3 regions of the uncultured Friedmanniella sp. genome follow, and region 3 is predicted to be linked to each of the others. Evidence: riboswitches for the same ligand, from Rfam matches in the RefSeq annotation. Region 3 holds a riboswitch; each other region holds the start of a gene.

Region 1 (10,296 bases), on a different contig from region 3:
AACGGCGAGACCATCGAGGCCGATGCGGTCGTCCTGCTCAACAGTCATGTCGACGTCGGCCCGGCGCCTCGGTTCGCGGCGCTGGCCGACTTCGCGACCGAGCACGGGCTGACCTACCTGCCGCCCGGGTACGCCGGCGACCTGGACCTGAGCGCGGTGCCGGCCGGGCAGGACGTGCTCGTCCGGGGCTTCGGCCTGGACTTCGTCGACCTGATGGTCCTGCTGACCGAGGGTCGCGGCGGGCGCTTCGTCACCCGAGGTGACCGGCTGGTCTACGAGCCGTCCGGCTCCGAGCCGCACCTGCTCGTCGGCTCGAGGCGCGGCGTCCCCTACCACGCGAAGCCGACCTACCGGCTGCGCGTGCCCAGACCGCCGGGCACCACCTTCTGCACGCCACAGGCGGTGTCCGCGCTGCTCGGGAGGGGCGAGACGCTCCACTTCTTCGACGACGTGTGGCCACTCGTCGGACGTGAGGTGGCCTGGGGCTACTACCGCGAGCTGGGGCTGGGCCACCCGGACCGGATCGCCACCTCCTGGTCGGACTTCGCGGAGGGCTTCGCCGCGCTGGAGTGGGGGAGCGAGGCCTATGACCGCTGGATCGCTGACGCGGTACCGGACCACGCCGACCGCTTCGATCCGGCGGCCGTCGACCGCCCGCTGCGTCAGCTGCGTGTCGCCGACGCCGACGAGCTCAGTACGGTCGTCCGCCGCTACGTCCGCGCCGACCTCGCCCGTCGCGCGGACCAGCGGCACAGCGCCGACCTCGGCGCCTTCTTCGCGCTGCTCGCGGTGCTGCCGGTCCTCGGGCCGGTGCTCGGCTCCCCGCAGCTGGACCCGCGCTCGCTGGTGGCGGACTTCTACGGCTGGTTCCTGGGCTTCTTCAGCTTCTGGGCCAGCGGGCCGCCGCCCGACCGACTGGAGCAGCTCCTCGCGCTCGAGGAGGCCGGAGTCGTCTCCTTCCTCGGCCCGGGTCTGGAGGTGGCGGCCGACGTCGAGCGCGGAGTCTTCGTCGCCCGGTCCTCCGCCGTGGCCTACGAGGTCGAGGCGCACGCACTCGTGGACGCCACGTTGCCGGCGTTCGACCTGGGCCGCGCCGAGGACCCACTGCTGGCCGCGCTGCTCGCGCGCGGCGAGGTGTCCTCCCACGTGCTGCGGGACCCGGCTGGACGGCCGCTCGACACCGGCCAGCTGCGGACCGACGCCACTCATCACCTGGTCCGCGCCGACGGGTCGGTCGCGCCGCGGCGGCTGGCCCTGGGCATGCACACCGCGGTGAAGGCGGCGGCGTTCGCGCGTCCGTGCACGAACGCGCCGGTGCACCGGCTCAACGACCAAGTCGCCCGTGCCCTGCTCGCGCTGCGACACCACCCGGCCGAGGAGGCCGTTGGCGTACCCGCCGACGATGAGCCGGTCGGCGCGGGAACGAGGGGCTGACGTGAGCCCGCGGTCGCCAGGACGCCCGGCGGCACCCGTGGCGCGGACAACGGCCGGGGGGCGCCCGGCTCGTGGCCTGGCACCGCTCGTCGACCTCTCGGCGATGGCGGGTCTCCCGTGTTCCGACGGGCGGGGCTCGGTCAGCGACGTGACGGGTGAGGACGACCTGGCGAGGGTCACAGACGACAGCGGGCCCTCCCTGACCGAGCTCGCCGCCCTGCTGTCCGTGCTGCTCAAGTAGCCGCCGGCTCCCGTCCACACCCTGTACCAATGCTTGTTGCTAGGAAATATCGAGTTATCGTGTCCCTGTCACGAGCGTCAGCGTCAAGCCCCGGCTTGCTGACCGGCAACCCTCCTCCGCGGTGGGGTGCCCCGGGTGACGACATGGCCGCTGCCGACCGGGCAGCGGCAAGCGCGGCCCCGTCCTGGGGTCCTGATCCGGAAGGTCATCCGTGACCGTTCTCGCCCCCCCGTCCACCCCGACCCCCAGCGTCGCGAGCCCGACCCCGACCGGGCCTGCGGTCGCCGCCGAGGTGCCCGCCTTGCTGCCGACCGTCGGCGCCTCGGAGTCCGTGCCGCTGGTCGGGGGCCGGCGTGCGCGTTTCGTCCACCTGGACACCGCCGCCAGCGCCCCCGCCCTGACCCGGGTCGCGAACCACGTGAGCGACGTGCTGCCGTTCTACGCCAGCGTCCACCGCGGCGCCGGGTACCTCTCGCAGCTGTGCACCGGACTCTACGAGCAGGCCCGCGTGACCGTCGGCCGCGCGGTCGGGGCCCGCGCCGACGATGTCGTCGTGTTCACCCGCAACACGACCGACGCCCTCAACCTCCTCAGCGCCGCGGTCCCGGGCGAGGTGGTCGTCCTCGACGTGGAGCACCACGCGAACCTGCTGCCCTGGCGCTCGCCGTCTCCTGGGCACGGCGTCCGGGTCGTGCCCAGCGGCTCGACCCTGGGGGAGACGGAGGCGGCGCTGGCGGCCGAGCTGGCGCGCCGCCCGGCGGCGCTGCTCGCGGTCACCGGCGCGTCGAACGTCACCGGGGAGGTTCCCGACCTGCCTCGCCTGGTCCGTCTGGCTCACGCCCACGGCGCCCGGATCGCCGTGGACGCAGCCCAGCTCCTCCCGCACCGGGGCTTCGACCTCGCCGGGCTGGGCGCGGACTACGTGGCCTTCTCCGGTCACAAGCTGTACGCCCCGTTCGGCGCCGGCGCGCTCGTCGGGCGCCGCGACTGGCTGGACGAGGCCGAGCCGCACCTGGCCGGCGGCGGTGCCGTGCGTCAGGTCACGACGACCGGCACGGAGTGGGCGAGCAGCCCGGAGCGGCACGAGGGCGGCACCCCGGCCGTGCTCGGCGCCCTCGCGCTCGCCGAGGCGCTGCGCACCCTCGAGGCGACCGGCCCGGGCCGGATCCGCGCCCACGAGGCCAGCCTGCACCGACGCCTCGTCGACGGGCTACGGCTGCGGGGGATCGAGCCGCTCCGGATCTGGCCCGACGCTGCCGACGTGGTCGGCGTCGTCAGCTTCACCGTGCCCGGCTTCCGCTCGGCGCTGGTTGCCTCCTACCTCTCCGCCGAGCACGGCATCGGCGTCCGGGACGGCCGGTTCTGCGCGCACCCGCTGCTGGCCCGGCTCGGGGTCGACGACGGCGCGGTGCGCGCCAGCCTCGGGGTCGCCAACTCCTCGGCCGACGTCGACCGACTTCTCGGAGCCCTGGACCTGCTGGTCGCCGAGGGTCCCCGGTGGACCTACACCGCGGACGGCTGCCGCCCCTTGCCTGACGACCGCGAGCTTCCTGCCTGGGCGGCCGTGACCGGTCTGCAGGCCCTCGGCACGGCCAGCACCCCGTGCGCACCTTCGAACACCCCAGCGGCAGGAGCCGACCGATGACCGAGACCACCACCGCCCGGGCGGGCTTCGCCAGTCCCGTCGACGTGGCGCGGCACGGGACCTACCGGGTGCCGCAGCGCCCTGAGGACCCCCGGCCGCTCTACCGCTTCACCCACCGGATCACCCGGGACGGCTCCAGCGGCTTCCCGGCCGTGCCCGGTCGCTACCACCTGTACGCGGGCTGGTTCTGCCCCTGGTCGCAGCGGGTGGTGCTCGAGCTCGAGGTGAACGGACTCACGACGAGACCAGCGGGGGGTCAGGCGGGTCGTCCCTCCTCTGAGGATGGCGGTGTCATCTCGGTGTCCTACGTCGACGACGCCCGCGACGGCCGCGGCTGGGCCTTCCGGCAGACCCACGGACCCGACCCCGTGAACGGCTTCACCCTCTTGCGCGACGCCTACGAGGCCACCGAGCGGGGCTTCGACGGCCACGTCAGCGTGCCGACCCTGTGGGACACCGAGACCGGACGGGTGGTCAGCAACGACTACCGGACGCTCGGGCTGGACATCGCCACGCAGTTCCCGGGTTTCCGCTACCCGGGCGTCGACACCTATCCCGCGGGCCACCGTGCGGAGATCGAGGAGCTCGACCGGTGGGTCGGGCCAGCGGTCAACCAGGGGGTGGGTCGGGCGTCGGGGAAGGGGCCGGCGGCCGAGCAGGCACGCTCGGAGCTGCTCGGCGCGTTCCGGCGGCTGGACGCCCGGCTCGTCGACGGCGGTTTCCTGGTCGGGCGTGGGCTCACCGAGGCCGACATCCGGCTGTGGGTGACGCTCGCCCGCTACGACGTGCAAGCGAACGCCGACGGGCGGCTCGGTCCGCCGCTGAGCAGCTACCCGCACCTGGCCCGCTACGCGGCCTACCTCGCGGAGCTGCCCGCCTTCCGGGCCAGCACCCGATGGTCCAGCTTCAGCGCGCCGGACGCGGTGCCGTCCTTCCTGCCCCACCGTCCCGCCGACCCCACCGGAGGTCCCCGATGACCCGCCCGCTGCACCTCGCCGTCGCTCTGGACGGTGCCGGCTGGCATCCTGCGGCCTGGCGGCTGCCGACGGCCCGGCCGCGTGACCTGCTCACCGCCGGCTACTGGGGCGACCTCACCCGGCGCGCGGAGGAGGGGCTGCTCGATCTCGTGACCATCGAGGACGGGCTGGCCCTGCAGAGCACCTCGTTCGTCGGGCCCGACCACCGCACCGACGAGGTCCGGGGCCGGCTGGACGCGGTCCTCGTCGCCGCCCGGGTGGCGCCGCTCACCGAGCACATCGGGCTGGTGCCGACCGGCACGGTGACCCACACCGAGCCGTTCCATCTCTCCAAGGCCATCGCCACCCTCGACTACGTCTCCCAGGGCCGCGCCGGCTGGCGGCCGCAGGTGTCGGCGCGGCCCGAGGAGGTCGCCCACTTCGGGCGACGGGAACCGTGGGGCGACCCGTTTGCCGCCGCCGAGGGGGCCGACGACGAGGCGGCCCGGGGTCTGGTTCGCAACCTCTTCGCCGACGCCGGGGACGCCGTGGAGGTCGTCCGGCGGCTCTGGGACAGCTGGGAGGACGACGCCGAGATCCGCGACGTCGCGACAGGCCGTTTCGTCGACCGCGACAAGCTGCACCACATCGACTTCGTGGGGCGCTCCTTCTCGGTGCGGGGGCCCTCGATCACCCCGCGTCCACCGCAGGGGCAACCGGTCGTGGTGGCGCTGGCGCACGCGGAGATACCGCGGACCTTCGCCGCGCGTGCCGCCGACGTCGTCCTCATCACCCCGCACGACAACGCCGCTGCCGCGGCGCAGGTCGAGGAGATCGTCGCGTCCCGCCGGGAGGCCGGTCGCACGGGTGCCGACCACGTCTTCGGCGAGCTCGTCGTGCTGCTCGACGCCGACCAGGCGCGGGCCGACGCGCGGTGGGCCCAGCTCGAGGACTGGTCGGGCCGCAGGTTCACCAGCGACGCCGAGATCTTCGTCGGCACGCCCCAGGGCCTCGCCGACCTGCTGCTCGCCCGGGCCGAGGCCGGGCTGACCGGCTTCCGGCTCAGGCCGGCCGCCCTGCCGCAGGACCTCGACGCGATCGTCGACGGCCTCGTGCCCGAGCTGCAGCGCCGGCAGGCCTTCCGTACGGCCTACGAGCCGGGCACCCTCCGCGACCGGCTCGGCCTCGAGCGTCCGGCCAACCGCTACGCCACGAACCGAGGATCGGTATGACCAGCACGCCCCGCAAGCAGATCCACCTCGCCGCCCACTTCCCGGGGGTGAACAACACCACCGTGTGGAGCGACCCCGCCGCCGGGAGCCACATCGAGTTCAGCTCGTTCGTGCACCTCGCTCAGACCGCGGAGCGGGCGAAGTTCGACTTCTTCTTCCTGGCCGAAGGGCTGCGGCTGCGCGAGCAGGGCGGCGAGATCTACGACCTCGACGTCGTGGGTCGGCCCGACACCTTCACGGTCCTGGCCGCGCTCGCTGCCGTCACCGAGCACCTCGGGCTGGCCGGGACGATCAACTCGACGTTCAACGAGCCCTTCGACGTGGCGCGCCAGTTCGCGACGCTGGACCACCTCTCCGCCGGCCGCGCCGCCTGGAACGTCGTCACCTCCTGGGACGCCTTCACCGGGGAGAACTTCCGGCGCGGCGGCTTCCTGGCTTCTGACGAGCGGTACTCCCGCGCCCAGCACTTCCTCGACGCCGCGTTCACGCTCTTCGACTCCTGGCGAGGCGACGAGGTCGTGAGCGACCAGACGACGGGGAGGTTCCTGCGCAACCCCGAGGTCGGGACCTTCACCCACCGCGACCAGCACTTCGACATCTCCGGCGCCTTCACCACCCCGCGCAGCCCGCAGGGCCGACCGGTGATCTTCCAGGCCGGGGATTCCGAGGAGGGCCGGGAGTTCGCCGCCGCGACCGCCGACGCGATCTTCACCCGCCACGGCACCTACGACGCGGGCCGCGCCTTCTACGCCGACGTCAAGGGCCGGCTGGCCGCGTACGGCCGGCGGCCCGACCAGCTGGTGGTGCTGCCCGCGTCGACGTTCGCGCTCGCCGACACCGACGCCGAGGCCGCCGAGCTCGCGCACGAGGTCCGGCTGCAGCAGGTCAGCCCGGCGACGGCGATCAAGCTCGCCGAACAGCTGTGGAACACCGACCTGTCCGAGATCGACCCCGACGGTCCGCCACCGGCCTTCGACCCTGTGGTGGGGGAGACCATCAGCAAGGGCCGGGCGAGCGTCCGCATGTACCGCGACCCCGTCGCGACCGCGCGGGAATGGCGCGAGCGTGCGGCGACCGAGCACCTGTCGCTGCGCGAGCTGATCGTCGAGACGACGAACCGGCAGACGTTCGTGGGCTCGGCCCAGACGATCGCGGACACGATTGACCGGTTCGTGCAGGACGACGTCTGCGACGGCTTCATCCTGGTCCCGCACATCACCCCGGGCGGGCTCGACCGCTTCGCCGACGAGGTCGTCCCGCTGCTGCAGGAACGCGGCTCGTTCCGCACCGAGTACGAGGGCGAGACCCTGCGGGACCACCTCGGGCTGGACCCGGCCCCCCGCGTCCTCCCTCGCTCCTCCGCCGGTGCGGCCCCAGCCAGTACAGCCCAGGTCGGAGCGTCCTCGTGAGTCTCGTCGCCCTGTCCGGGAACCCCCGTGCCGGCTCGCGCACCCTGCTGGTGGCCCGGACGCTGGCCGAGGCGATCGCCGCCCGGACCGACGCCGGCCCGCCGGTCTCGCTGGACCTCGCCGAGGTCGCGCCGCAGCTGTTCTCCGAGAGCGCGCCCGAGGTCGACCGGTTCGCCGAGACCCTGGCCGGTTCGTCGGTGGCCGTGGTCGCGACGCCGGTCTACAAGGCGAGCTACACGGGCCTGCTGAAAGCCTTCCTCGACCGCTACCCGAGTGGGGGACTGCAGGGCGTGCTCGCTGTGCCGGTGGTGGTCTCGGCGAGCCCGGCCCACTCGTTCGTGGCCGAGCACCTGCTGCGGCCCCTGCTGGTCGAGCTCGGCGCCCTCGCTCCGACACGTCCGTTCGCGGTGACCGAGAAGCAGCTGCCCGACCTGGACGGTCTCGTGGGCGCGTGGGCGGACGAGGCCGCCGCGCTCGTCTCCGCCCTGCTGAGGGTCCGGCGGGCGGGGGCAGGGGCATGACCGTCGAGCCCCGCGCCCAGGCTCAGGAGGGCCAGGGGTCGGCGGCGATCAGCTCGGAGGCGTTCCGGTCGATCTTCCGTCGCCACCCCGCCGGCGTGGCCGTCGTCGCCCTGCGTGACGGCGACCGGCCGGTGGGTTTCACCGCGACGTCGGTGGTCTCGGTGTCCGCGCAGCCGGCCCTGCTGACCTTCTCGGTGGCGGGGACGTCGTCGTCCTGGCCGGCCCTCAGCCGGGCCGACACCCTGACGATCAGCTTTCTCGGAGCCGCCCAGGTCGACCTGTCCGCCCGGTTCGCCACCCGGGACGTCGACCGGTTCGCCGGGGTCGACTGGCGCTGGCTGCCCACCGGCGAACCCGTCCTCGACGGGGTGCCGGCGTGGATCCGGGGGGACGTCGTCCAGCGGGTCGCCCTCGGGGCCAGCCACCTCGTCGTCGTCGGTGCGCGTGAGTCGTCCCAAGACGGCGGCGGAGCTCCGCTGGTCTACCACGACCGGGCCTACCACTTCCTCGACGAGAATTCCGCCCTCTGACCGGGCGTCGACGCCGTCCTCGGCGTCACGGCGTACCGGCCCCTCGAAGACGGTCGCTCAGGGCGAGCACGGCCTCTCGGAGCGGTGCCGGACCATCGACGGTGAAGTCGACCGTCAACGCGGCGAAGGTGGCGGCCAGTCCCGTCCAGGACCACGACCCGAGCGTGACCCGGCACTGACCCGGACCGGAGGCCTCGACCAGCGCGTCCTCCGGCAGGTAGGGCGCCAGGCTGGTCACCGCGTCAGCGGGCACGGTCACCGAGCCGGTACACGGCCAGACGTCGTCACGCCGGGAGCCCTTGAAGCGGGCGGCGACGAAGGCCGCCGGATCGCCTCCGGGGACCTGACGCGGCGTGAACCGGAGTCCGGTCCGCGACCTCGGGGTCATCCGGTCGACGCGGAAGGTGCGCCAGTCATCGCGGTCGAGGTCCCAGGCGAGCAGGTACCAGCGACCGTGGCGGGCGATGACGGCGTACGGCTCCACCCGGCGGGGCGGGCGGTCCTCGTCGGCGGGCAGCTGGTCGAAGCGGAGCACCTCACCGCGGTGCTCGGCCTCGCTCACCGCCACCAGGATGTTCGCGTCCACCTGGACTGCCTCCGGCTTCGTGACCGCGGCCACCGCGTCGATCCGGTGCCGCAGACGCGAGGGCATGACCTGGCGGACCGTGGCGAGGGCCCGCGCGGCCGGCTCGGCGATGTCGGCGCCGGACGCCGGGGCCACCGCGAGGGCCAGCGCGATGGCCACGGCCTGGTCGTCGTCGAAGAGCAGCGGCGGGAGTTCGGACCCCGCGGCGAGCCGGTACCCGCCGGCCGGCCCCCGGAGCGCCTCGACCCGGTAGCCGAGCTCGCGCAGCCGGTCGACGTCGCGCCGGATCGTCCGGGGACCGACGTCGAGCCGCTCAGCAAGCTCGTGGCCCGGCCAGTCCCGGTGCACCTGCAGCAAGGACAGCAGGGCGAGCATGCGGGAGGACGGTCCGGACATGGCGCCATTCTCGTCGAAGAAGCGGTCACGATCTGACCTGATCCTCCGAGAGGCTGTTCGCACGGCGATCACGACGGTCGCCCGAACCACGAGGAGATCCCATGTCCATCGAGACCACCCCGCACCTCAACTTCGACGGCGACGCCCGAGCGGCGCTCGACTTCTACGCCGCGGCCTTCGGCGGTGAGGTCGCGGCGATGACGTACGGCCAGATGGGCGCCTCCGACGACCCGGCGTGGGCCGACCGGGTCGTCTTCGGGCAGGTGTCCACCGCCGCCGGCTTCCGGGTGATGGCGTTCGACGTCTGGCCCGGCCAGCCGTACGACCAGGGGGCGAACGCGTTCTACGTGTACGTGCACGGCACCGACGCCGAGGAGGTCACCCGCTACTGGAACGGCCTGTCGGAGGGAGCTGAGGTCCGGCAGCCGCTCGGGCCGTCCGCGTGGGCGCCGCTCGCCGGCCAGCTCCGCGACCGCTTCGGCGTCGTGTGGGCGCTCGACGTCGCTCCGGCCGCCGGCTGAGGTCGCAGCGTCGACGCGTGAGGGCGTCACGCTTCCGTGGGCTGACGATGATCAGGAACCGGGCCATGGTCCGCTCTTGTGGCCAGGTTCCTGATCCTTCGGTGGGTTGAGATGGCTGGTCCGGCTCAGTCTCGGCGGTGTCATCGACCGCGGCCTCACCGCCTGCTGACCGGCGACCTACCGGCGAGGACAGACGGTGAGGTTGGCCGCGGTCAGCACCGGACGGTCGCAGTCGAAGGTGGTGGCGAGGCTCTGCCGGACGGCCGGGTCGGCGCGGTCGAGGTGGATCCAGCCGTTCTGGACCACCGCGTAGCGGGCGCGCGGGTCGGCCAGGCAGGCCAGGTTCTCTCTCAAGCTGGCCAGGCCGTCGACGTCGCGGTACGCGCTGCGCTGCAGGAAGGTCGCGGCGGCGTAGCGGCAGGAGGTGGGCTCGCGCACCCAGTAGGGACGGTCGCCGAAGCCGAGGTAGACCACCGGCGTACCGGGGCCGATCCGGGCCCGGATGGCGGCACCGGCGGCGGCGTCGCGGGTGGCCAGCCGTTGCTCCCCGAGCGCCGTCCGGCCGGCGTTCGCCCCGTCGAAGCTGTAGCCGATGGCCGGCAGCAGCGGCAGCGCCAGGGCCGCCAGCAGCGCCAGCGCCGTGACCGCCCCGGCTGGACCGCGTCGCGCGACCGGCCCGGCCGGTCGGTCCAACCGCTGCGTTCGCCGGACGGCCGTGACCGCCCCAACCGTCGCGCTGAGCGCCACCAGTACCGAGAAGCCGTACGTCCAGGCCGCGAGCGAGTGCCCGAGCAGCACCGCTCTCGGGGACGTGCGCTCGGCGGC
Region 2 (10,296 bases), on a different contig from region 3:
GTTGTCTCCTTGAAATGGGGTGCCGCGGCGGCGCCGCAGGCCGTGCGGGATGAGGTGGGTCCGGGTGGGGTGGGTCAGCGCACGCGGCTGAGGAACGCGGCGGTGCGCGGGTGCCGCGGATGGGTCAGGACCTGCTCGGGAGGTCCCTGCTCGAGGACGCGGCCGCCGTCGAGGAACACGACGGTGTCGGCGACCTCGCGGGCGAATCCGACCTCGTGGGTGACGATGATCATGGTGGTGCCGGACGCCGCCAGGTCCTTGATCACCGCGAGGACCTCGCCGACGAGCTCGGGGTCCAGGGCCGAGGTGGGCTCGTCGAACAAGATCAGCTCCGGACGCAGCGCGAGAGCACGGGCGATCGCCACCCGCTGCTGCTGCCCGCCGGAGAGCTGTCGCGGATAGGACTCCGCCTTGTCGGCGAGACGGACCCGCTCCAGCAACGTCCGCGCCTCGGCCCGCACCTCGGCCCGGTCGCGTCCGAGCGCCGCGACGGGCGCCTCCACGACGTTGTCCAGCACCGTGAGGTGCGGGAAGAGGTTGAAGCTCTGGAAGACGAACCCGATCCGGGCGCGCTGGCGCAGGATCGCGCGCTCGCTGAGCTCGTGCAGCCGGCCGCGGTGGACCCGGACGCCGACCAGCTCGCCGTCGACGCTGACGAAGCCGGCGTCCAGCTTCTCCAGGTGGTTGATCGAGCGCAGCAGGGTCGACTTGCCCGACCCGGACGGCCCGAGGACCACGGTCACCGTGCCCCGCTCGACGTCGAGGTCGACCTCGTGAAGGACGGTGTGCGCGCCGAAGGACTTCGTCGCCCCACGCACCTGGACGACGGCCGTGGTCGCCGCGGGTGCCGTCGGGACGGGCGAGGTGCCGGTGACCGCCGCGCTCATCGGGCCACCCCCCGTCGGGTGAGGACAGCCGCCAGCACCCGTTGGGCTCGTCCGGGTTGGGCCAGCCGGTCGACGCCGCGGGCGAAGCGCTGCTCCACGAAGTACTGGAACACCGACAGGACAGTCGTGAGGATGACGTACCAGACCGTCGCCACCATCAGGAGCGGGATGACCTCGCCGCTGTTGGTGCTCGCCTGGGTCTCCACCTGGCCGAAGAGGTCGAGCAGCGAGGTGATGTAGACGACCGAGGTGCCCTTGAGCAGTCCGATCAGCTGGTTCGCGTACGAGGGCAGGATCGCGCGCATCGCCTGCGGCAGCACGATGCGGCTGAAGCGCCGGTGCCGCGGCAGTCCCAGTGCGACGGCCGCCTCGCGCTGGCCCGGGTCGACCGAGATGAGGCCGGACCGGACGATCTCGGCGGCGTAGGCGGCCTCGTTCAGGCTGAGGCCGATGATCGCCGCGGCCTCGTAGCTGAGCAGCTGGGTCGCGTCGAGGCTGAACAGCTGCGGCCCGAACGGCACCGACAGCCCGAGGCTCGGGTAGAGGGCGGTGGCGTTCGCGAGGAACAGCAGCAGGACGATCAGCGGGATCGAGCGGAAGATCCAGATGTAGACCCAGCTCACCGAGCGCAGCACGGGGCTCGCCGAGAGCCTCATCAGCGCCAGCACGATGCCGGCAGCGAAGCCGATGACCGCGCTGTAGGCCGTGAGCTTCAGGGTCACCAGGAGGCCCTCGAGGATGATCGGCTGGAAGAACCAGTAGCCGAAGACGCCCCACTGGTAGGCCGGGTTGGCCGCCAGGCCGCGGACCACCTGGGCCAGCAGCAGCAGGACGACGACGCTCGCGACCCAGCGCCACGGGTGGCGCAGCGGGACGACGCGGGTGGAGGCCAGCTGGGCGGCCGGGGTGGCGGCGCCGGTCGCGTCCGGCCGGAGAACCGGCTTGGGCTGCCCGGGCTGGGGTGGGTGGTCAGACGCCGGCGGCGGCCGACGGTCGGTGCTCATGCTCATGGGGACCTCGAGGCGTGACGGGGCGCCGGCGGGAGCCGGTTCCGGGGCTGACGGAGGGTGAGGGGGGCAGCGGCGAGCGGGGCGCCGCTCAGCCGCGAGGGCCGCGGGGGTGTCGACAACAGGCCGCCCCCCGGGGGTGGCCGATGGGGGTCCGGCGCCGATCTGTAGCGGCGGTCTGACTCTGGGGATGCCAGGCGTTGGGGTGACAGGTCATGCGGCAAGCCGATCGAGCTCGGGGCCCCCGGGCGGGGACCGGCGCTTGCAGAGGAGGGACTCCCCTGCCCGGTCGTCACCTGGGGCACCCCACCGCCGAAGACGAGGGTTGCCGATCAGCCAGCCAGGGCTTGTCGCTGATTCTCGTGACCTGCCGAGAACGTTACGGCCAGGCCCTCGAAGTGTCAAACCCTGTAGGGATAGTAGGGAATAGCAGGTGGCTCGAGTAGGTTGTCGCGTCGTGACCACCCGTGTCCTGTCCGGCGGCGAGAGCGCCGCGCCGTCCCCGCACCCGCTCGACTCCGCCGCGTGGGCGTCGCTGACCGGCGTGCACGCCCGTTTCGCGCTCGGCCAGGGACGTGCCCGCCGCTACCCCGCTGACGTCTCCCCGTTCGCCGCGGTGGCCTCGTTCGAGGACGACCGCGCCTGGGCGGACCTGCGCGAGCTGTACACCGACGGGGAGGTGGCCGGCCTGGCCGGGCCACCCGGCTTCACCCGTGCCGTGCCCTGCGGGTGGGGGCTGGAGGGAGTCGTCCCGGGCGTCCAGCTCGTCGCCACCGACGCCCTGTGGAGCGCCCGCGCGGACGACGCCTTCGTCCTCGGCGCGGCCGACGCACCGGAGGCGGTGGACCTGGTCGTCCGGACCGAGCCCGGACCGTTCCGCCCACGCACCTACCAGCTCGGGACCTATCTCGGTCTTCGGCGCGACGGTGCCCTCGTGGCCATGGCGGGCGAGCGGCTGCATCCCACCGGCTGGACCGAGATCAGCGCGGTCTGCACCGATCCCGCGTACCGCCGGCAGGGGCTGGCCACGCGGCTCGTCCGCGCCGTCGCCGAACTGGCCCGCGGCCGGGGCGAGACCCCGTTCCTGCATACCGGGGCCACCAACTCACGGGCCATCAGTCTCTACCTGGCGATGGGCTTCGAGCTCCGGCGCGAGGTGGAGTTCGCCGCGCTGCGCGCGTGCTGACCATCGCGCCTCTACGGGGTCGTGGGTCAAGACCCGATGCGCGAGGCGAGGCTCTCAGGCGGACCGGGTGGTGGTGATCCCGCCATCGACGGGGGTGTCGGTGCCCGAACGTCGCTGGCCTGGTCCCACAGGAGCCAGGGCGACCGCGGTTGCGACCCCGTCGGGGGTGGCCGGACGCCCGGCCGGGGCACCGGCGGTCATCCGGGCGAGGACGTCGCCGCCGGAGGCGTTGACACCATCCTGCTCACCTCGAGCAGAACCCGGCCGTGGCCGCCATCCACCTGGGCGAGGACCGGCGCACTGAACTGGACGCCGTCTCGCCGGCTGCCTGACCCGGACCGACGCACCGGTCGCGGTGAGCTGGTCGCCGAGCCGCGGGCACCCACGGGGGACCCTGGCGGCGACCGAGGCAACGTCACCCAGATGCCCCGCCCGGTGCTGCGCCGTCGGTCGCGAGGTGGTCGACCAGCACCCGGGCGACTTCCTCCATCCCGGCCGCCGTGGGGTGGAAGGACGAACCCAGCTGCCGCAGCGGCCGGAGCCCGAACACCCAGGGGGACGTCGTTGCGGTCCCGCGCGGCTGGGAGTACCTCCTCGCCGTGACGACCTCGGCGCCCGCTCGTCGACCCGCCGTCTCGAACACGCCGGTCACGATGTCGGCGACCCGGCGGAAGTCGGCGATCTCGGTGTTCTCGAAGAGGGCGGACGCGTCTGGCGTGGTGGCCGCCGTGAAGATGGGCAGGTAGTCCACCAGCACGACCCGGGCCGCCGGCGACCGGTGGTGGACCTCGACCACGATGCGCGCCAGACCCTCGGTCGCGTCCTCGACCGCCTGCCTGCTCACCTCACGGGGTGGGAGGCGGACGCGCAGCCGTCGTACCAGCGGTCGCAGGAGCGTGCGCCGGTACGCGCGGTTCAAGATCGCGGTGGTCATGACGCCGCGGAGGTAACCGAGGTCGTTGCCTGCTGCCGTGATCGTGACGAGGCTCGCGTCCGGGGTCACGGCAGACACCTGCGGCGCGAAGGTCCGGCGGCCGACCCGTTGGGGCGTGTCCAGGATCGTCGACGTGGTGGCCCCGGACACGGTCGCGTCGACGAGCTCCAGACCCAGACGTCCTGCCACGAGGTGCGCGTAGTTGAGCCCCGACCGCCCGGCCTGACGATCGATGACCGGGGTGATGCCAGGACCGGCTGCGAAAGAGCTTCCCAGCGCGACCATCCCGCCGCCGAACGCCGAAGTCACTCGGGGCCTACCTCTCTTGAGGTGCCGGTCCTGAGAGCAACCGGCGCTCCTCGTGGGTCGTCCTCACCGTAGCGGCGTCGGTGGTTCGACGAGGACCTGGCGTAGTCAGCGGAAGCCTGCAGCAACGCTGGGCTGTCGAGACAACACGGACCATCTCTGTCGCTGCCCGGCCGGGACGTCGAGGAGGGGCCCAACGCAGGGGGTGAAGATGACGCGGGTCTGGACGCGCAGCGCACGGAAGGAGCCCCCTTCACCGCCAGCGCCGCACGGGTCTCGTCGAGCAGTACGACGCGGCGCTCGGGCCGGACCGCCGTGGCTGACGAGCCGCTCGCACGCCGCGAGCCGCCCGACGCCCAGGAAGTAGCGCCGCTCAGAGGCTCTGGCCGCCGGACAGCTCGATCCGGGTGCCGGTGGCCCAGCCGAAGGCGTCGGAGAGGATCGCCGGGACCGGGGCCCCGATGTCGTCGGGCAGCCCGACCCGGCCGAGCGCGATGCCGGCAGCCACCGCCTGGTTGACCTGGGCGTTGTCACGAACCAGCCCGCCGCTGAAGTCGGTGGCGATGGCGCCCGGCACCAGGGTGTTGACGCGAATCTGTCGGCTGCCGAGCTCGGCCGCCTGGTAGCGGGTGAGCACCTCGATGCCGCCCTTCATCGCCGCATAGGCGGCGTACCCCGGCCCGGTGAACCGGGCCAGGCCCGAGGAGACGTTCAGGATCCGGCCGCCGTCGGCGATCAGCGGGAGCAGGGCCTGGGTCAGGAAGAACGGGCCCTTGAGCTGGACGGCGACCATCTCGTCGAACTGCTCCGGCGTGGTCTCGGCGAAGGAGGCGTGGACCCCGGTACCGGCGTTGTTGACCAGCGCGTCGAGACGTTCCGCCCCGAGGTCTTCCAGGGTCTGCCGGACGGCGACGACGAAGCCCTCGAAGCTCGCGCTGTCGCTCACGTCGAGCGACAGCGCGGCGGCCGGCACCCCGAAACCGTGCAGCTCGGTGACGAGTGAGCCGGCCGCGTCGGAGTTGCGATGGTAGGTGCCGATCACCCCGACGCCGGCGCGGGCGAGGTGCTGAGCCATGTTGCGTCCGAGTCCGCGGCTGGCGCCGGTGACCAGGGCGATGGTGGTGCGGGGCATGGGGTCCTCCTGGGACGAACGAGTGGTGCCATCAGGCTGGCAGGGCGACCGGACGCTTCGGGCGTCCCGCTGATCCCCGGATCGCCAGTGCGTGGTTGGCCCGCCGCCGCTGCCGCAGAATGGGGGTGCGCACCAGAACGAGGAGGTGGCCGATGGCTCAGCAGGAGCTGGGAGCTTTCCTGCGTCACCGGCGCGAGGAGCTGCGTCCCGGTGACGTCGGCCTGGTGCCAGGCGGGCGTCGCCGTGCCAAAGGGCTGCGGCGCGACGAGGTGGCGGTGCTCGCCGCCATGTCGACCGACTACTACGAGCGGATCGAGCAGGGCCGCGGGCCGCGGCCGTCCCCGTCGATGCTCGGCGCGATCTCCCGGGCGCTGCGGCTGACCCTGGACGAACGTGACTACGTCTACCGCCTGGCCGAGCAGACGCCGCCACCCCGTCACCGGTCCCTCGGCTACGCCGACCCCGGACTGATGTGCGTGCTGGATGCCGTGGCCCCGACCGTCCCGGCCTTGGTCACCGACGAGCTGAGCGACGTCGTGGCCCAGAATCCGCTCAACGTGGCGCTGCTCGGTCCCATCGCCGGCGCCTCCGGGCGCGAATCCACCTTCGTCTGGCGCTGGTTCACCGATCCGGGGCTGCGGTCGCGGTACCTGGCCGAGCAGCACGAGTCGCTGAGCCGGGAGTACGTCGCCGACCTGCGGGCCGCGTCCGCCACGCGGCACCTCGACGAGGAGGCGCAGTCGCTGGTGGCCGCCCTCTCCGAGGCCAGTGAGGAGTTCCGGGCCGTCTGGGCGCGGCAGGAGGTGGCCGTCCGGCACTCCACCCTGAAAGTGCTGGTCCATCCTCAGGTCGGCCGGCTGGACCTGCAGTGCGACGTCGTCCTCAGCCCGCCCTCGGGTCAGCGGCTGGTGCTGTTCAGACCACAGGTCGGGACGGGTACGGCAGCACGCCTGGACCTGCTGGGCGTCGTCGGCGCCCAGTCCTTCGAGCAGGTCCGGGCCGCCGACTGAGCCGCCCCGAGCGGAAGCGAGAGGCGCGAGCGCCTGGTGAGGGCCGCGCTCGAGCTGAGCACCGAGCGCGGTTTCGGCACGGTGACGACCGCCGAGCTCGCCGGGCGCGCCGGGGTGACCGAGCGCACGCGCTTCCGGCACTTCCCCGACAAGCGCGAGGTCCTCTTCGACGTGGAGCAGCGGTTGACCGAATCGGTCGATGCGGCGTTCGCCGAGCTTCCTGACGCAGTGCCGGCGCGCAGGCGATGGTCGAGATCGCCGGCGACCCCTCGCGGGTGATGACGATCTCGAACCAGGACGAGGCACGAAGCGCCGGTGCCGGCGTGCACGCAGCTGGCGGCTGCCGGCGGTCACCCGGGGTCGGATTTCCTGTCCGCGTACGCGGCACTCGCCGCCGTAGGGGAGTTCCCCATCCCGCTAGCCGCGACCTACCCACTCGACGACTGGCGCGCTGCGGCCGAGCTCAGCCTCTCCGAGGACCCCACGGCAAGGTCGTGCTGATCCCGTGACCTACTGACGCGACCAGGGCCAACCTGACCCGCCCCGCAGGGCGTAGCCGCTGTGCGGGGCACCCGTCGAGCCGCAGAAGCCGACCGCACCCTCCGGTCAGGAGGTACCAGGCCATCCACCCCGGCATGGCTGAGCGGTCCAGCCGCCCGCCGAGGCCGGCAGTGAGGGGTCCACCAGCTCGTCGAACACGTCATCAGCAACTGCGCGACCGGGGAGGCGGAAGGGCGAGAACGTCATCGTTGCTGCCGGGGATGTGGACATCACCGCCCCGATGGCCAGCTGGGAGCTACCGAGCTCGCCCTCTCAGTGTGGAGCTTAGGGGATTCGAACCCCTGACCTCTTCCATGCCATGGAAGCGCGCTACCAACTGCGCCAAAGCCCCTTGCGGGTGGCCCCGGACAAGCCGAGACCTTGCGGTCCCAGCCCCCTGGGGACCCCGAAATACTAGCCTGCGAGCGTCCGGGTCACGAAATCAGGTCACCGGTCGGGTCGGCGCTGGCGTTGTAGGCGGCGATCCGCCAGTAGCGGCCGGAGCGGTGCCGGTCGAGGCTCACCCACCCGCAGTTGGTCATCCCGCCGAGCAGCCGGCAGTGCTCCAGGGGGAGCCCCACGAGCTCGGCGACGCCGACGCGCCCAGCCAGCCCGTGGCTCGCGGCGACGACGGTCGAGCCGTCGGGAGCGGAGTCGGCCAGCTCGGTCAGGCACTCGGCCACCCGGACGGCGACCTCGGAGGGGCTTTCCCCCGTCGCCGAGCGACGGACGTCCTCACCGGCCCGCAACCTTCGCGAGAGGTCCGGGTCGAGCTGGTCCACCTCGTCGCCGGTCAGACCTTCCCAGGAGCCGACGTGGATCTCGCGGAGTCGCTTGTCGGTGGTCACCTCGAGCCCGGTCAGGGCCTCGAGGGCGGCTGCGGTCGCCCGCGCCCGCACGAGGTCGCTGGACCACAGCACGGCCGGCTCGAACGCCGCCAGCACGGACGCCGCCCGTGCCGCCTGCGCGCGGCCCACCTCGTCCAGCTCGATGTCGGCCTGGCCCTGGAAGCGGTTCACCTGGTTCCAGGCGGTGCGGCCGTGGCGCCAGAGAATGACGCGCTGGGCGGTCACCGGCGCGTGTCCACGCCCAGCGGAATCACGGGGCAGTCGCTCCAGAGCCGCTCCAGGGCGTAGAACTTACGCTCCTCGCTGTGCTGGACGTGCACCACGAGGTCGAGATAGTCCAGCAGCACCCAGCGCTGCTCACGGTCGCCCTCGCGGCGGACCGGCTTGGCGTCCAGCCCACGCAGCGCCTCCTCGATGCCGTCGACGACGGCACCCACCTGCCGCTCGTTGGTGGCGGTCACGACGAGGAAGACGTCGGTGATGGCCAGCTGGTCGGAGACGTCGTAGGCGATCAGGTCGGTGCCGAGCCGGTCGGCGGCCGCCGCGGCAGCGGTCCGGGTCAGCTCGAGGGCGCGTTCGGTTGCGGTCACGATTTCCTTCGGTTCGGGACCTCCGAGGCGGAGGTCCGGGAGGGAGCAGCCACCCGGTCAGGGGTGGTAGAGGCCCCGCTTGGCGATGTACTGCACGATGCCGTCCGGCACCAGGTACCAGATCGGGTCCAGCTTCTGCACGCGAGCCCGACATGCCGTCGAGGAGATGGCCAGTGCCGGGATCTCCAGCAGGGTCACCCGCTCTTGCGGCAGCTGGTCGATCACCGTGGTGTCGAGCTCGACCCCGGGCCGGGTGCAGCCGACGAAGTGGGCCAGCTCGAACAGCCGGTCGACCTGGTGCCAGGTCAGGATCTGGGTGAGGGCGTCGGCCCCGGTGATGAAGTAGAGCTCGACGTCGTCGCCCCGTTCGGCACGTATGTCGGTCAACGTGTCGACGGTGTAGGTCATTCCCGCTCGGTCGATGTCGACCCGGCTGACCGTGAACCGCGGGTTCGAGGCGGTCGCGATGACCGTCATCAGGTAGCGGTCCTCGCCCGCCGACACCTGCCGGTCGAGCTTCTGCCACGGCTGGCCGGTGGGGACGAAGACCACCTCGTCCAGCCCGAAGTGCATCGCCACCTCGCTGGCGGCCACGAGGTGCCCGTGGTGGATGGGGTCGAACGTGCCGCCCATCACGCCCAGACGGTGCGGTCGACCGGGGTCGGCACCGGGCGTCCGGGCCAGACCGGTGGCCCGGTCCGGACGGGCACGGGCCACGTCGTCCTCGCTGACGACCTCGTCGGAGGAGCTCACTCAGCTGTGCGGACGGCCCTTGCCCAACGACAGCGTGATCAGCAACAGCGTGATCAGCAGGCCGAAGGCGATCAGTCCGAAGACGAAAGGCGGGACCGGCAGCTCGGTCTCCAGCAGGGTCAGTCCGAGGGTCATGGCTGCAGCCTACCGGTCGGGGTGGCGGTGGGTCGAAGAGCGCGAGCGCTCAACGGCGGGTCTGGCCGGAGCCGGTGACGACGTACCTGGTGGAGGTCATCTCGGCCAGGCCCATCGGTCCCCGCGCGTGCAGCTTCTGGGTCGAGATGCCGATCTCGGCGCCGAACCCGAACTCTGCCCCGTCGACGAACCGGCTGGACGCGTTGACCAGCACCGCTGCCGCGTCCACCTCGGCGGTGAAGCGCGCGGCGGCTCGCTGGGACTCCGTCACGATGGTCTCGCTGTGCCCGGTGCCGTAGCGCCGGATGTGGTCGAGAGCGGCGTCGAGGTCGTCGACCACCGCCACCGCCAGGTCGAGGGAGAGGTACTCCGTCTTGTAGTCGGCCTCGGTGGACGGGACGACGTCGCCGAAGGCGGCCGTTCGCGCGTCGCCGTGGACGGTGACCCCGGCTGCGGCGAGGCAGGTCAGCGCGTCGGGGAGGAACCGAGCCGCGGCGTCGACGTGGACCAGCAGCGTCTCGACCGCGTTGCAGACCGAGGGCCGCTGGGTCTTCGCGTTGAGCAGGATCTCCAGGGCCATCGTCGGGTCGGCGGTGGCGTCGACGACGAGGTGGCAGTTGCCGACCCCGGTCTCGATCACCGGGACGTGGCTGTGCCGCACGACGTGGTCGATCAGCCCCGCACCGCCGCGCGGGATGAGCACGTCGACCAGGCCACGCGCCGCCATCAGCTGATCGGTCACCGACCGCGGCCCCGGGACCAGCTGGACCGCGTCGACGGGCAGCCCGGCCCCGGCCAAGCCTGCCTGCAGGGCCTCGGCCACGGCCCCGTTCGAGCCGGCGGCCGAGGACGACCCGCGCAGCAGGACGGCGTTGCCCGACTTGAGGCAGATGCCGGCGGCGTCGGCGGTCACGTTCGGTCGGGCCTCGTAGATGATGCCCACGACGCCGAACGGCACCCGGACCTGA
Region 3 (10,296 bases):
GTCGCTGACAGGCAACCGCAGGACCTACCAGCAGGACGGCGCGAACGTCCGCGAGGCGCTGCGTGAGGTGGCCCTCGACCTCGCCGAGGGTGCCGACATCGTGATGGTGAAGCCGGCGCTGGCCTACCTCGACGTCATCCGGGCCGTCCGGGAGGCCGTCGACGTGCCGGTGGCGGCGTACAACATCTCCGGCGAGTACGCGATGGTCGAGGCCGCCGCCGCCAACGGCTGGATCGACCGGGACGCCGCGGTGAACGAGACGCTCACCTCGATCCGCCGTGCCGGGGCCGACATCGTCCTCACCTACTGGGCTCAGACCTGGGCCGAGCGCTACGCCCTTCGCCAGACTCAGGGAACGACCCGATGACCACCACCACCCGGGACACCTCGACCGACACCCGCTCCGCAGCGCTGTTCGCCCGGGCCCAGGCCGTCACTCCGGGCGGGGTCAACTCACCCGTCCGGGCGTTCCTGTCGGTCGGCGGGACACCGCGCTTCATCGCCCGCGCCAAGGGTCCCTACCTCTACGACGCCGACGGTAACGAGCTGGTGGACCTCATCTGCTCGTGGGGGCCGATGCTGCTCGGGCACGCGCACCCGGAGGTGATCGGGGCCGTCGCCGAGGCGGCGTCCCGCGGCACCTCCTACGGCGCGCCCACGACGCCCGAGGTCGAGCTGGCCGCGGCGATCATCGACCGGACCCCGGTCGAGCAGGTGCGCCTGGTCAACTCCGGCACCGAGGCCACGATGTCGGTGCTGCGGCTGGCCCGCGGGATCACCGGCCGGGACAAGATCATCAAGTTCGCCGGCTGCTACCACGGTCACGTCGACGCTCTGCTGGCTGCGGCCGGCTCGGGCGTGGCCACCCTGGCCGCCCGCGACGGGGCGTCCTCCTTCTCCGCGGACGCGGCCATCCCGGGCTCGCCGGGGGTGACCGAGGCGACGACGGCCGACACCATCGTGCTGGCCTACAACGACCGTGCCGCCGTCCGTGAGGCGTTCGCGACCTACGGCGACCAGATCGCCTGCCTGGTGACCGAGGCGGCGGCGGGCAACATGGGCGTCGTCCCGCCCGGCGTCGAGGACGGGGTCGGCTTCAACGCCTTCCTGGCCGAGATCTGTGCCGCACACGGGGCGCTGTTCGTCAGCGACGAGGTGATGACCGGCTTCCGGGTCACCCGCTCCGGGCAGTTCGGCCGCGACGGGGTGGTGCCGGACCTGATGACTTTCGGCAAGGTGATGGGCGGCGGATTCCCCGCTGCGGCGTTCGGCGGCCGGGCCGACCTGATGCAGCACCTGGCCCCCATCGGCGGGGTGTACCAGGCCGGGACGCTTTCGGGGAACCCGGTTGCGGCCACGGCCGGCCTGACCACACTGCAACTGGCCACCGACGACGTCTACGCCCACGTCGACCGCGCTGCCGAGCGGCTGCGGGCCGAGGTCACCGCCGCATTGGGTGCGGCGGGCGTCCCGCACGTGGTCCAGGCCGCCGGGAACTTGTTCAGCGTCTTCTTCGTGCCAGACGGCGTGACCGCCGTCCCGGACTACGCCACCGCGGCGCGACAGGACACCGACGCGTACGCCGCCTTCTTCCACTCGATGCTGGACTCCGGGGTCTACCTGCCGCCGAGCGCCTTCGAGGGCTGGTTCCTCTCCGCCGCGCACGACGACGCCGCCCTCGACCGGGTGGTCAGCGCGCTGCCCGCCGCGGCCGCGGCGGCTGCGAGAGGATGACGCGGTGAGCGACGAGGCGACCAGCAGGCAGGGCTTCGGGACCAGGACGACCGTGCACCTGGTCCGGCACGGCGAGGTCCACAACCCCGCCGGCCTGCTCTACGGCCGGCTGCCCGACTACCACCTGTCCGACCTCGGACGCGAGATGGCGGTGCTGGTGGCCGACGACATGGCCGGCCGGGACATCGTGAACCTCGTCTGTTCCCCGCTGGAGCGGGCGCAGGAGACGATGGCGCCGCTGGCCGGACGGCTGGGGCTGCCGGTGGCGATCGACGAGCGGGTGATCGAGGCCGGCAACCAGCTCGAGGGTCGAAAGGTCACGGCCGGCGTCATCCTGCGCACTCCGAGGATCTGGTGGCTCTTCCGCAACGCGGCCACCCCCAGCTGGGGCGAGCCGTACCGCGAGATCGTCGCCCGGATGCGGCTCGCGCTGCGTGACGCGGCCGCGGCCGCCGCCGGGCACGAGGCCGTCGTCGTCAGCCACCAGCTCCCGGTCTGGATGGCCCGCTGCGACGCCGAGGGCCGGCGGCTGGTCCACGACCCGCGCAAGCGCGAGTGCCGGCTGGCCAGCGTCACCTCCTTCACCTACACCGACGGCCGGCTGGTCTCGGTCGGCTACCGCGAGCCTGCGGCTGCGCTCTACGCCGGACCGCGGCCGGCGAAGTTCGTCGCGGGCTCCTGACGTGACGCCCCTGGTCCGGCTGACCGGAGCCCTCGCCGCCGTCCTGCTCGTCGTCGGCGTGTCGGGCTGCACCACTACCGGAGCCGACGAGAAGACCCGCAGCGCGAGCCAGCAGGGCTACGTCGGCTCCAAGGACAACCTGACCAGGATCGCGCCGGCCGACCGCAAGCCCGTACCCGTGGTGTCCGGCACCTCGCTGGAAGGAAAGCCCCTGTCGACCGCCGACTACCCCGGCAAGGTCGTGGTGGTCAACGTCTGGGGCGCCTGGTGCCCGCCCTGCCGCGAGGAGGGGCCGGCCCTGCAGGCGGCGAGCGTGGCGACCAAGGGCAAGGCCCAGTTCGTCGGTATCAGCTCCCGGGACCTCGCCGTGACCGCGCCCCAGGCCTACGTCCGCGAGCACGAGATCACCTACCCGAGCATCTTCGACCCCAACGGCACGACGCTGCTCACCTTCGCCGGCACCCTGCCGCCCACGGCGATCCCGTCCACGCTCATCATCGACGCCCAGGGGCGGCTGGCCGCCCGGGTGCTCGGGTCGATCTCCGAGATCACGCTGGTGGACATGGTCGACGACGTCGCGGCCGGCCAGTGACCCCGCTCGACCTGAGCACCTGGGCTGCCAGCGCCGCGGGCGGCTCGATGGCGCTGGCCGTACCGGTGGCCCTGCTGGCCGGGCTGGTCTCTTTCTTCTCTCCCTGCGTGGTGCCGCTGCTGCCGGGCTACCTCTCCTACGCGACCGGCCTCGGCGCCGCCGAGGTGCTCGAGGGAACGCGCCGCCGCGGCCGGATGCTGGCCGGCACCTCGCTGTTCGTGCTGGGCATCGCGGTGGTCTTCGTGGCCACCGGGACGGTGATCGGCAGCCTCGGCTCCGTGCTGCTGCGTTACGCCGACCCGATCACGCGCGTGCTCGGCGTCGTCATCATCGGGCTCGGCCTGGTCTTCGCCGGCGTGCTGAGACTGGGCCAACGCGACCTGCGGCTCTCGCGCGTGCCCGCCGCCGGAGTCGCCGCGGCCCCGCTGCTCGGGGTGGTCTTCGCCCTCGGCTGGACCCCCTGCATCGGGCCGACCCTCGGCGTCGTCCTCAGCCTGGCCTACAACGAGGGGACGGCGCTGCGCGGCGCGTTGCTGGCCTTCGTCTTCGCGCTGGGTCTGGGCATCCCGTTCGTCGTCGCCGGACTGGCCTACACCCGGATGGCCCGGGTGGTCGGCGTGCTCCGCCGCCACCAGGTCGCGCTGCTGCGGATCGGCGGGGTGGCGATGGTCGCGGTCGGACTGCTCCTGGTCACCGGGCTCTGGAACCACGTCACCGCCTCGCTGCGGTCCCTCACCGCGTTCGTCCCCGTGATCTGAGAGCTGGAGATGACCACCACCGACGTCCGTGCGCCGCAGACCGAGCCGGGAGCGACGCCACCCCCGCCCCCCCAGGGCGGCCTGCCGAAACTGGGCTGGCGCGGCGGCGCCCGGTTCGTCTGGACTCAGCTGACCTCGATGCGCACGGCGCTGGTGCTGCTGTTCGCCCTCGCCGTGGCGGCCGTCCCCGGGTCGCTGGTACCCCAACAGAACATCTCACCCGTCCGGGTCTCGGAGTTCCTCACCGACCACCCCACGCTCGGGCCGATCTATGACAAGCTCGGCGTCTTCCACGTGTACACCTCGCCGTGGTTCTCCGCGATCTACCTGTTGCTCTTCCTGTCCCTGATCGGCTGCATCGTGCCCCGGGTCGGCGTCTACGCCCGGGCGCTGCGCAGCCGGCCACCGCGGACGCCCCGCTACCTGTCCCGGCTGCCCGCGTACCGCAGCGCGCCGGTGGCCGGCACCGGCGCCGACGAGGACTCTGCCGCCGTGCTCGAACGAGCGGCGACCAGCCTGCGCCGGCAGCGTTACCGGGTGGACCTGCGCGAGGACTCGGTCGCGGCCGAGCGCGGCTACCTGCGCGAGGCCGGCAACCTCGTCTTCCACATCAGCCTGCTGTTCGTGCTGCTCGGGGTGGCCATCGGCAGCCTGTACGGCTTCCGCGGCAGCGCCGTCGTGGTCACCGGCCAGGGCTTCGCCAACACCGTCACCCAGTACGACGACCTGTCGGCCGGGGCCGCCTTCTCCGACTCCCAGCTGGTGCCCTTCAGCGTGCTGGTCAAGAGCTTCGACGTCCGGTTCGAGACCGGGGCGGTGCAGCGCGGCGCGGCCCGGCTGTTCAAGGCCGTCGTCGAGGTGACCGAGGCTCCCGGTGAGGCGCCGGTGACCAAGACCCTCGAGGTCAACCACCCGCTGACCATCGACGGCACCACGGTGCACCTGATCGGCCACGGCTACGCCCCCCGGGTGACCATCACCGACGGCAACGGCAAGGTCACCTTCTCCGGACCGGTGGTCTTCCTGCCCCAGGACGGCAACTTCACCTCGGCGGGCGCGATCAAGGCCTACGACGCGCGGCCGCAGCGGATCGCGTTCGAGGGCTTCTTCCTGCCCACCGCCGTTTCGGACGGGTCCAGCGCGGCCCCTACCTCCGGCTTCCCGGACGCGATCAACCCGGCGCTGTTCCTCAACGGCTGGTACGGCCCGCCCAAGGCCGAGACCGGCGCGCCGGAGAACGTCTACTCCCTCGACACCACCGGCATGACCCAGATGAAGGACGCGAAGGGCACCCCGCTGCGCTTCGCCCTGCGGACGGGTGAGACGGTCACGCTCCCCAACGGGCTCGGCACCCTGAAGATGGACGGCTGGGACCGCTGGGTCAAGCTGCAGGTCGGTGACGCGCCGGGCGCTCCCATCTCGCTCATCGCCATCGGCTTCGCCGTCTTCGGGCTCTGCCTGTCGCTGTTCGTGCGGCCGCGCCGGATCTGGGTGCGGACCAGCAAGGGTGACGGCGCGACGTTGATGGTCGAGGTCGGCGGCCTGGACCGTGCCGACGCCCGGGGTGGGCTGAGCGAGGACGTCGCCGAGTTCGCCGCCGAGCTGTCGGGCTCGCCCCCGGACACGGGACCGCCCCCCGACGCAGGACCGCACGCATCCGGCGAGGACGACGCCGGCGAACCCTCAGCAGGACCAGTTGCTCCAGACCCCGCAAGCGACCTCAGCCAGAAGGCAGACCGATGAGATACGAGTACCTGTCGAACGTCGTGTTCGTGACGTCGGTGGTGGTCTACGCGCTGGCGATGTTCGCCCACGCCGCCGAGTGGGCGGCCGCCCGCAGCGTCGGCACGGTGGCCGAGCCCGAGCGCGAGCTGGCCAGCGTCGGGGCGCGCGGTGAGGCCGTCTACGACACCGTCGACGCTCCCCGGACCCGGGCCGTCCCGCGGTCCACCGCCCCCGCCGAGCCGGCCACGGCGGCGAGCTCGCAGCGGGTCGAGCAGTTCGGCCGGATGGGCGTCGCGCTGACCGTGTTCGGGCTCGCGCTCAGTGTGGGCGGCGTGCTGCTCCGAGGCCTGGCCGCGGGCCGGGCGCCGTGGGGCAACATGTTCGAGTTCACCACCTTGGCGATGGTGTTCATCGTCGCGGTGTACCTGGTCATGGTCTGGCGCTCGGGCCTGCGTTGGCTGGGCCTGCCCGTGACGCTGCTGGCTGCCGTCGGCAACGGCCTGGCGGTCACCGTCTTCTACGTCGCCGTTGCCCCGCTCGTGCCGGCGCTGCACTCGGTCTGGTTCCTGATCCACATCGTGGCCGCCGCCATCTCGGGCGCGGCGTACAACGTGGGCGGGTTGCTGTCGATTTTGTACCTGCTGAAGAAGCGGGCCGAGGACCGGGGCACCGTCAAGGGCTACCTCGCGCTGCTGCCGACGTCTCGGCGGGTCGACCTGCTCGCCTACCGCTTCCACGCCTTCGCGTTCCCGCTGTGGACCTTCACCGTCGCCGCCGGCTCCATCTGGGCCGAGTACGCCTGGGGTCGGTACTGGGGCTGGGACCCCAAGGAGACCTGGGCCTTGGTCACCTGGGTGATCTACGCCTGCTACCTGCACGCCCGCTCGACGGCCGGCTGGCGGGGCAGCAAGGCCGCCGGGATCGCGATCGTGGGCCTCGCGTCGTTCTGGTTCAACTTCGTGGGCATCAACCTGCTGGTCTCGGGCCTGCACTCCTACGCCGGCGTCTGACCCTTTTCCCCCCCCCGAGTTGTCAGAACTCAGCTGCCCCGGAGGACAACTGAGTTCTGACAACTCGGTCAGAGCAGGGACCGCCAGGCGGCGTAACCGCCGATGACGTCGGTGGCGCGCCAGACGCCGAGGTCCTGCAGGGCCACAGCGGCGAGGCTGGAGGTGTAGCCCTCCTGGCAGAGGACGATCACCGGCAGGTCGTACGAGGCGATCGGTAGGGCCGCGTCGCTGGCGGGGTCGAAGCGCCACTCGAGCACGTTGCGCTCGATCAGCAGGGCGCCGGGAAGATCACCTTCGACGTCGCGCTGAGCCGCGGGACGGATGTCCACCACGACCGCACCGGTGCCCCAGAGAATCCGGGCCTGTGCTGGGGTGAGCCTTTGGAGGCGCCCCCGGGCCGATTCCAGCACTTCGTGGATGGTCTTGCGACCGGTGCGGGTCGTGGTGGCTGGCGGGACGAGGATGCTCACCAATTCACCCCGGCCAGTTGTGATCGAGTCAACGATAGCAGCGACCCGTGGGCTTCGTACTCGTTCATCTCGCTCAGTGACGGGGCGTAGACATGCACGCTGACGGCTGGTAAAAGCTCAGCGTTGACGACCTGGTGGATGTGCTGGCGGCCGAACGGGCGGACCGCCGCGTCGCTCAGCCGACGCTCTCCGGCGGCGATCCGGGCGGTGCCGTCGCCCACGGGAACGGCGTGGCGCTCGGTGAGCGTGCCCTGGACGGTGGCGAAGGCCCCGGCGCTGCCGCCGTGGTCGTGCCAGAGGGTGCCCTGGCCGGGCAGCCAGGTCAACAGCCACGCCTCGTAGTCGGGTTCCGCCGCGAGCCGGGTGTAGAAGCGGTTCTGGGCGTCATAGCGGACGAGGGGTTGCCAGAGGTCGGTACGGGCGGCGAGCCGCTGGGCGATCTGGCCGAGTGGGGACGTGGACGAAGGCATGCGGGACTCCTGGGGTGCGGCGCCGCCATCGAGTGGCGAGCCGGCGAGGGTGGGAAGGAAGGGGAGCAGAGCTCAGGCGGAGGTCGGCATGCGTCGACAGCCCGCACTCGCGGTGCGTTGCAGGTCGACGTGGATGCGGCCGTGCAGGTGAAGGGTCACCAGGGTTCCCTCGGAAGTCGGACGACAGGTTTGCCGGCGTCCGGGAGGACGCGGGCCTGGTCTTCACCCGGAGCACCCCAACCGTCGCGGAGGGTTGCTGGCCAGCGAGCCGGGGCTACGTGCTGGCACTCATGACCTGGCCTGACCGTAACCGAGCCGACCCGGGCAGGCAAACCCCTGTCTCACGATAGGAAATGCAGGCAATCTCGTCGTGCTCACGAGCGGGCGACGGGCTCGGTCCGCAAGGGGCCGCGACGGGCGATCGCCCAGACCACCAGGGCCACGACGCTGAGGCCGGCGCCGGCTGTGGTGACGGCCGTCCAGCCACCGACGGACCACAGCACGGTGGCGGCCGCGGAGCCGACGGCGCCACCGATGAAGTTGTTGGTCACGAAGGCCGTGTTGAGCCTGCTCCGCGCCTCGGCCGAGACGGCGAAGATTCGCGTCTGGTTGAGGATGTTGACCCCCTGGATGGCGACGTCCAGCACCAGGATGGCCAGCACGATCAGCACCACCGAGCGGCCGCCCACCAGAGCGAGCAGGAACGCGAGCAGGGCCAGCGCCCAGCCGATGCCGGTGGCTGGGAGGGACCAGCCGCGGTCGTGCAGCCGACCGGCGCGCTGGGCGGCGATGGCCCCGGCCAGGCCGACCAGCCCGAAGAGACCGATCACGGAGACGGGGTAGGAGAACGGCGGCCCGCTGAGCAGGAAGGTCAGCGAGGTCCAGAACATGGTGAACACCCCGAAGGAGATGCCGGCGAGGACCAGCGTCCACCGCACCGTGCGTTCGCGCACCACCACCGCACCCACGGAGGCGATCAGCCTCGGGTAGGCCAGCTTGGTCTTGGGCGAGAGCGGGGGGACGGCCCGGTAGAGCAGCGCGGCCAGGACGACGTCGACGACGGCCGCGAGCACGTAGATGGCCCGCCAGCCGGCGACCTCGGCCACCAGGCCGCTGAGGGTCCGCGAGACGAGGATCCCGGTGAGGATGCCGGAGGCCACCGTCCCCACCACCTGCCCGCGGGAACCGTCGTCGGCGAGGTCCCCGGCGAGCGGGGTCAGGATCTGCCCGCCGACGGTGGTCAGGCCGAGCAGGGTGATCGCCGCCAGCAGCAGGCCCATCGTCGGAGCCAGTGCGCAGAGGAGGAGGGCGGCCACGGCGCACAGCATCATCACCAGCAGCAGCCGACGCCGGTTCGTGACGTCGCCGAGCGGCACCACCAGCAGGATCCCCGCCGCGTAGCCGAGCTGGGTGGCGGTGACCAGCCAGCCGGCTGCGGCGGTGGAGGCGTGCAGGTCCGTGGCGATCGTGTCCAGCAGCGGCTGCGACCAGTAGAGGTTCCCGACCGCCGCCCCACCCGCGACGGCGAACAGGAAGGTCAGCGCGCGGGTCATCCGCGGCGGCTGCGGGCGGCCGGTCCCGTCGCTCATCGTTGCTCTCCGTCTCTGGGTCCGAGTCCAGCACCGGTTGCCGCTCCCGGTGCTGGCCCCATCCTGCTGGTGCTGGGTCCGGGAGTCACGCTACACTTACTTGAACCTTCAATCACTACCCCAGGGGCACTCATGGCCATCCAGCGGCTCAACCACGCCGTCCTCTTCATCGCCGACCTCGACCGCTCGGTGCGCTTCTACACCGAGGTGCTCGGCTTCACCGTGGTCGCCGGCATGGCGGGGCAGGCCTCGTTCCTGCGTGCGCGGGACTCCACCAACGACCACGACCTCGGCCTCTTCGCCATGGGCACTCAGGCTGCGTCCAGCCCCGCGGGCCGCTCCACCGTCGGGCTCTACCACCTGGCCTGGGAGGTCAGCACCCTCGGCGACCTCGAGCAGCTTCAGCTCGACCTGGCGTCGGCCGATGCGCTGACCGGGCTGTCGGACCACGGCACCACCAAGTCCCTCTACGGGCGGGACCCGGACGGGATCGAGTTCGAGATCGTCTGGCTGGTCCCCGCCCACCTGTTGGCGCCGGACACCTCGATGACGACCCGACCGCTGGACCTGGCCCGGGAGATCGGCCACTACGGTCGCGAGACCCGCAGCGGGCTCGGGATCAGCGTGCCCCTCGGCGTCGAGGTCTGAGCTGACCGGTCGGGCCCTTCGACGGGCTAGGGGAACGGGGCGGCTGGGGCCGCCTGGCAGCATGGCGGGGTGCAGCATTACGACCTCGCCATCATCGGCTCCGGCTCCGGCAACTCGATCGTCGACGAACGCTTCGCCGACACCTCGGTCGCCCTGGTCGACAAGGGCACCTTCGGCGGCACCTGCCTGAACGTCGGCTGCATCCCGACCAAGATGTTCGTGCACCCCGCCGATCTGGCTCTCAGCCCCGCCCACGCGCACCGGCTGGGGGTGGACCTCGAGTTGGCGGCGGTGCACTGGGCCGAGATCCGGGACCGCATCTTCGGCCGGATCGACCCGATCTCGGCCGGTGGGCTCACGTGGCGCCAGCGCAACGACAACGTCACCGTCTACCAGGAGTCGGCCCACTTCGTCGGCGAGCATGCTCTCCAGGTCGGCGCGGAGACCATCACCGCGGACCGCTTCGTCCTCGCGGCGGGCAGCCGGCCCGTGCTGCCCGACGTCCCCGGCCTCGACTCGGTGACCTACCACACCTCGGACACCGTGATGCGGCTGCCGGACCTGCCGCGCTCGGTGTTGATCGTCGGCGGCGGGTACATCGCCGCCGAGTTCTCCCAC

The links. Region 3 has a riboswitch for S-adenosylmethionine ahead of ACFE7W_RS16435 (putative leader peptide). Riboswitches for the same ligand answer to the same signal wherever they lie in the genome.
Region 1: another riboswitch for S-adenosylmethionine. It lies ahead of ACFE7W_RS07375 (aminotransferase class V-fold PLP-dependent enzyme); the one in region 3 lies ahead of ACFE7W_RS16435 (putative leader peptide).
Region 2: another riboswitch for S-adenosylmethionine. It lies ahead of ACFE7W_RS07350 (amino acid ABC transporter permease); the one in region 3 lies ahead of ACFE7W_RS16435 (putative leader peptide).

The regions. Positions count from the first base shown of each region.
Region 1 is NZ_CAXTHT010000002.1:644,940-655,235, forward strand. It holds gene ACFE7W_RS07365 (FAD/NAD(P)-binding protein) at 1-1,434, shown strand, start outside; gene ACFE7W_RS07370 (hypothetical protein) at 1,538-1,675, shown strand; SAM riboswitch class IV at 1,742-1,855, shown strand; gene ACFE7W_RS07375 (aminotransferase class V-fold PLP-dependent enzyme) at 1,887-3,320, shown strand; gene ACFE7W_RS07380 (glutathione S-transferase C-terminal domain-containing protein) at 3,317-4,297, shown strand; gene ACFE7W_RS07385 (LLM class flavin-dependent oxidoreductase) at 4,294-5,508, shown strand; gene ACFE7W_RS07390 (NtaA/DmoA family FMN-dependent monooxygenase) at 5,505-6,917, shown strand; gene ACFE7W_RS07395 (NADPH-dependent FMN reductase) at 6,914-7,438, shown strand; gene ACFE7W_RS07400 (flavin reductase family protein) at 7,435-7,968, shown strand; gene ACFE7W_RS07405 (helix-turn-helix transcriptional regulator) at 7,994-8,950, opposite strand; gene ACFE7W_RS07410 (VOC family protein) at 9,052-9,471, shown strand; gene ACFE7W_RS07415 (hypothetical protein) at 9,649-10,296, opposite strand, start outside.
Region 2 is NZ_CAXTHT010000002.1:632,978-643,273, reverse strand. It holds gene ACFE7W_RS07355 (amino acid ABC transporter ATP-binding protein) at 75-887, opposite strand; gene ACFE7W_RS07350 (amino acid ABC transporter permease) at 884-1,891, opposite strand; SAM riboswitch class IV at 2,148-2,262, opposite strand; gene ACFE7W_RS07345 (GNAT family N-acetyltransferase) at 2,352-3,080, shown strand; gene ACFE7W_RS07340 (SGNH/GDSL hydrolase family protein) at 3,496-4,299, opposite strand; gene ACFE7W_RS07335 (SDR family NAD(P)-dependent oxidoreductase) at 4,694-5,452, opposite strand; gene ACFE7W_RS07330 (helix-turn-helix transcriptional regulator) at 5,605-6,462, shown strand; gene ACFE7W_RS07325 (helix-turn-helix domain-containing protein) at 6,499-6,741, shown strand; tRNA gene ACFE7W_RS07320 (tRNA-Ala) at 7,282-7,354, opposite strand; gene ACFE7W_RS07315 (histidine phosphatase family protein) at 7,437-8,075, opposite strand; gene rsfS (ribosome silencing factor) at 8,072-8,440, opposite strand; gene nadD (nicotinate-nucleotide adenylyltransferase) at 8,498-9,157, opposite strand; gene ACFE7W_RS07300 (hypothetical protein) at 9,194-9,328, opposite strand; gene ACFE7W_RS07295 (glutamate-5-semialdehyde dehydrogenase) at 9,378-10,296, opposite strand, start outside.
Region 3 is NZ_CAXTHT010000007.1:122,205-132,500, reverse strand. It holds gene hemB (porphobilinogen synthase) at 1-367, shown strand, start outside; gene hemL (glutamate-1-semialdehyde 2,1-aminomutase) at 364-1,734, shown strand; gene ACFE7W_RS16470 (histidine phosphatase family protein) at 1,739-2,416, shown strand; gene ACFE7W_RS16465 (TlpA family protein disulfide reductase) at 2,418-3,008, shown strand; gene ACFE7W_RS16460 (cytochrome c biogenesis CcdA family protein) at 3,056-3,766, shown strand; gene ACFE7W_RS16455 (cytochrome c biogenesis protein ResB) at 3,905-5,509, shown strand; gene ccsB (c-type cytochrome biogenesis protein CcsB) at 5,506-6,501, shown strand; gene ACFE7W_RS16445 (rhodanese-like domain-containing protein) at 6,570-6,971, opposite strand; gene ACFE7W_RS16440 (cysteine dioxygenase family protein) at 6,968-7,441, opposite strand; gene ACFE7W_RS16435 (putative leader peptide) at 7,514-7,600, opposite strand; SAM riboswitch class IV at 7,622-7,737, opposite strand; gene ACFE7W_RS16430 (MFS transporter) at 7,816-9,030, opposite strand; gene ACFE7W_RS16425 (VOC family protein) at 9,163-9,678, shown strand; gene ACFE7W_RS16420 (mycothione reductase) at 9,748-10,296, shown strand, end outside.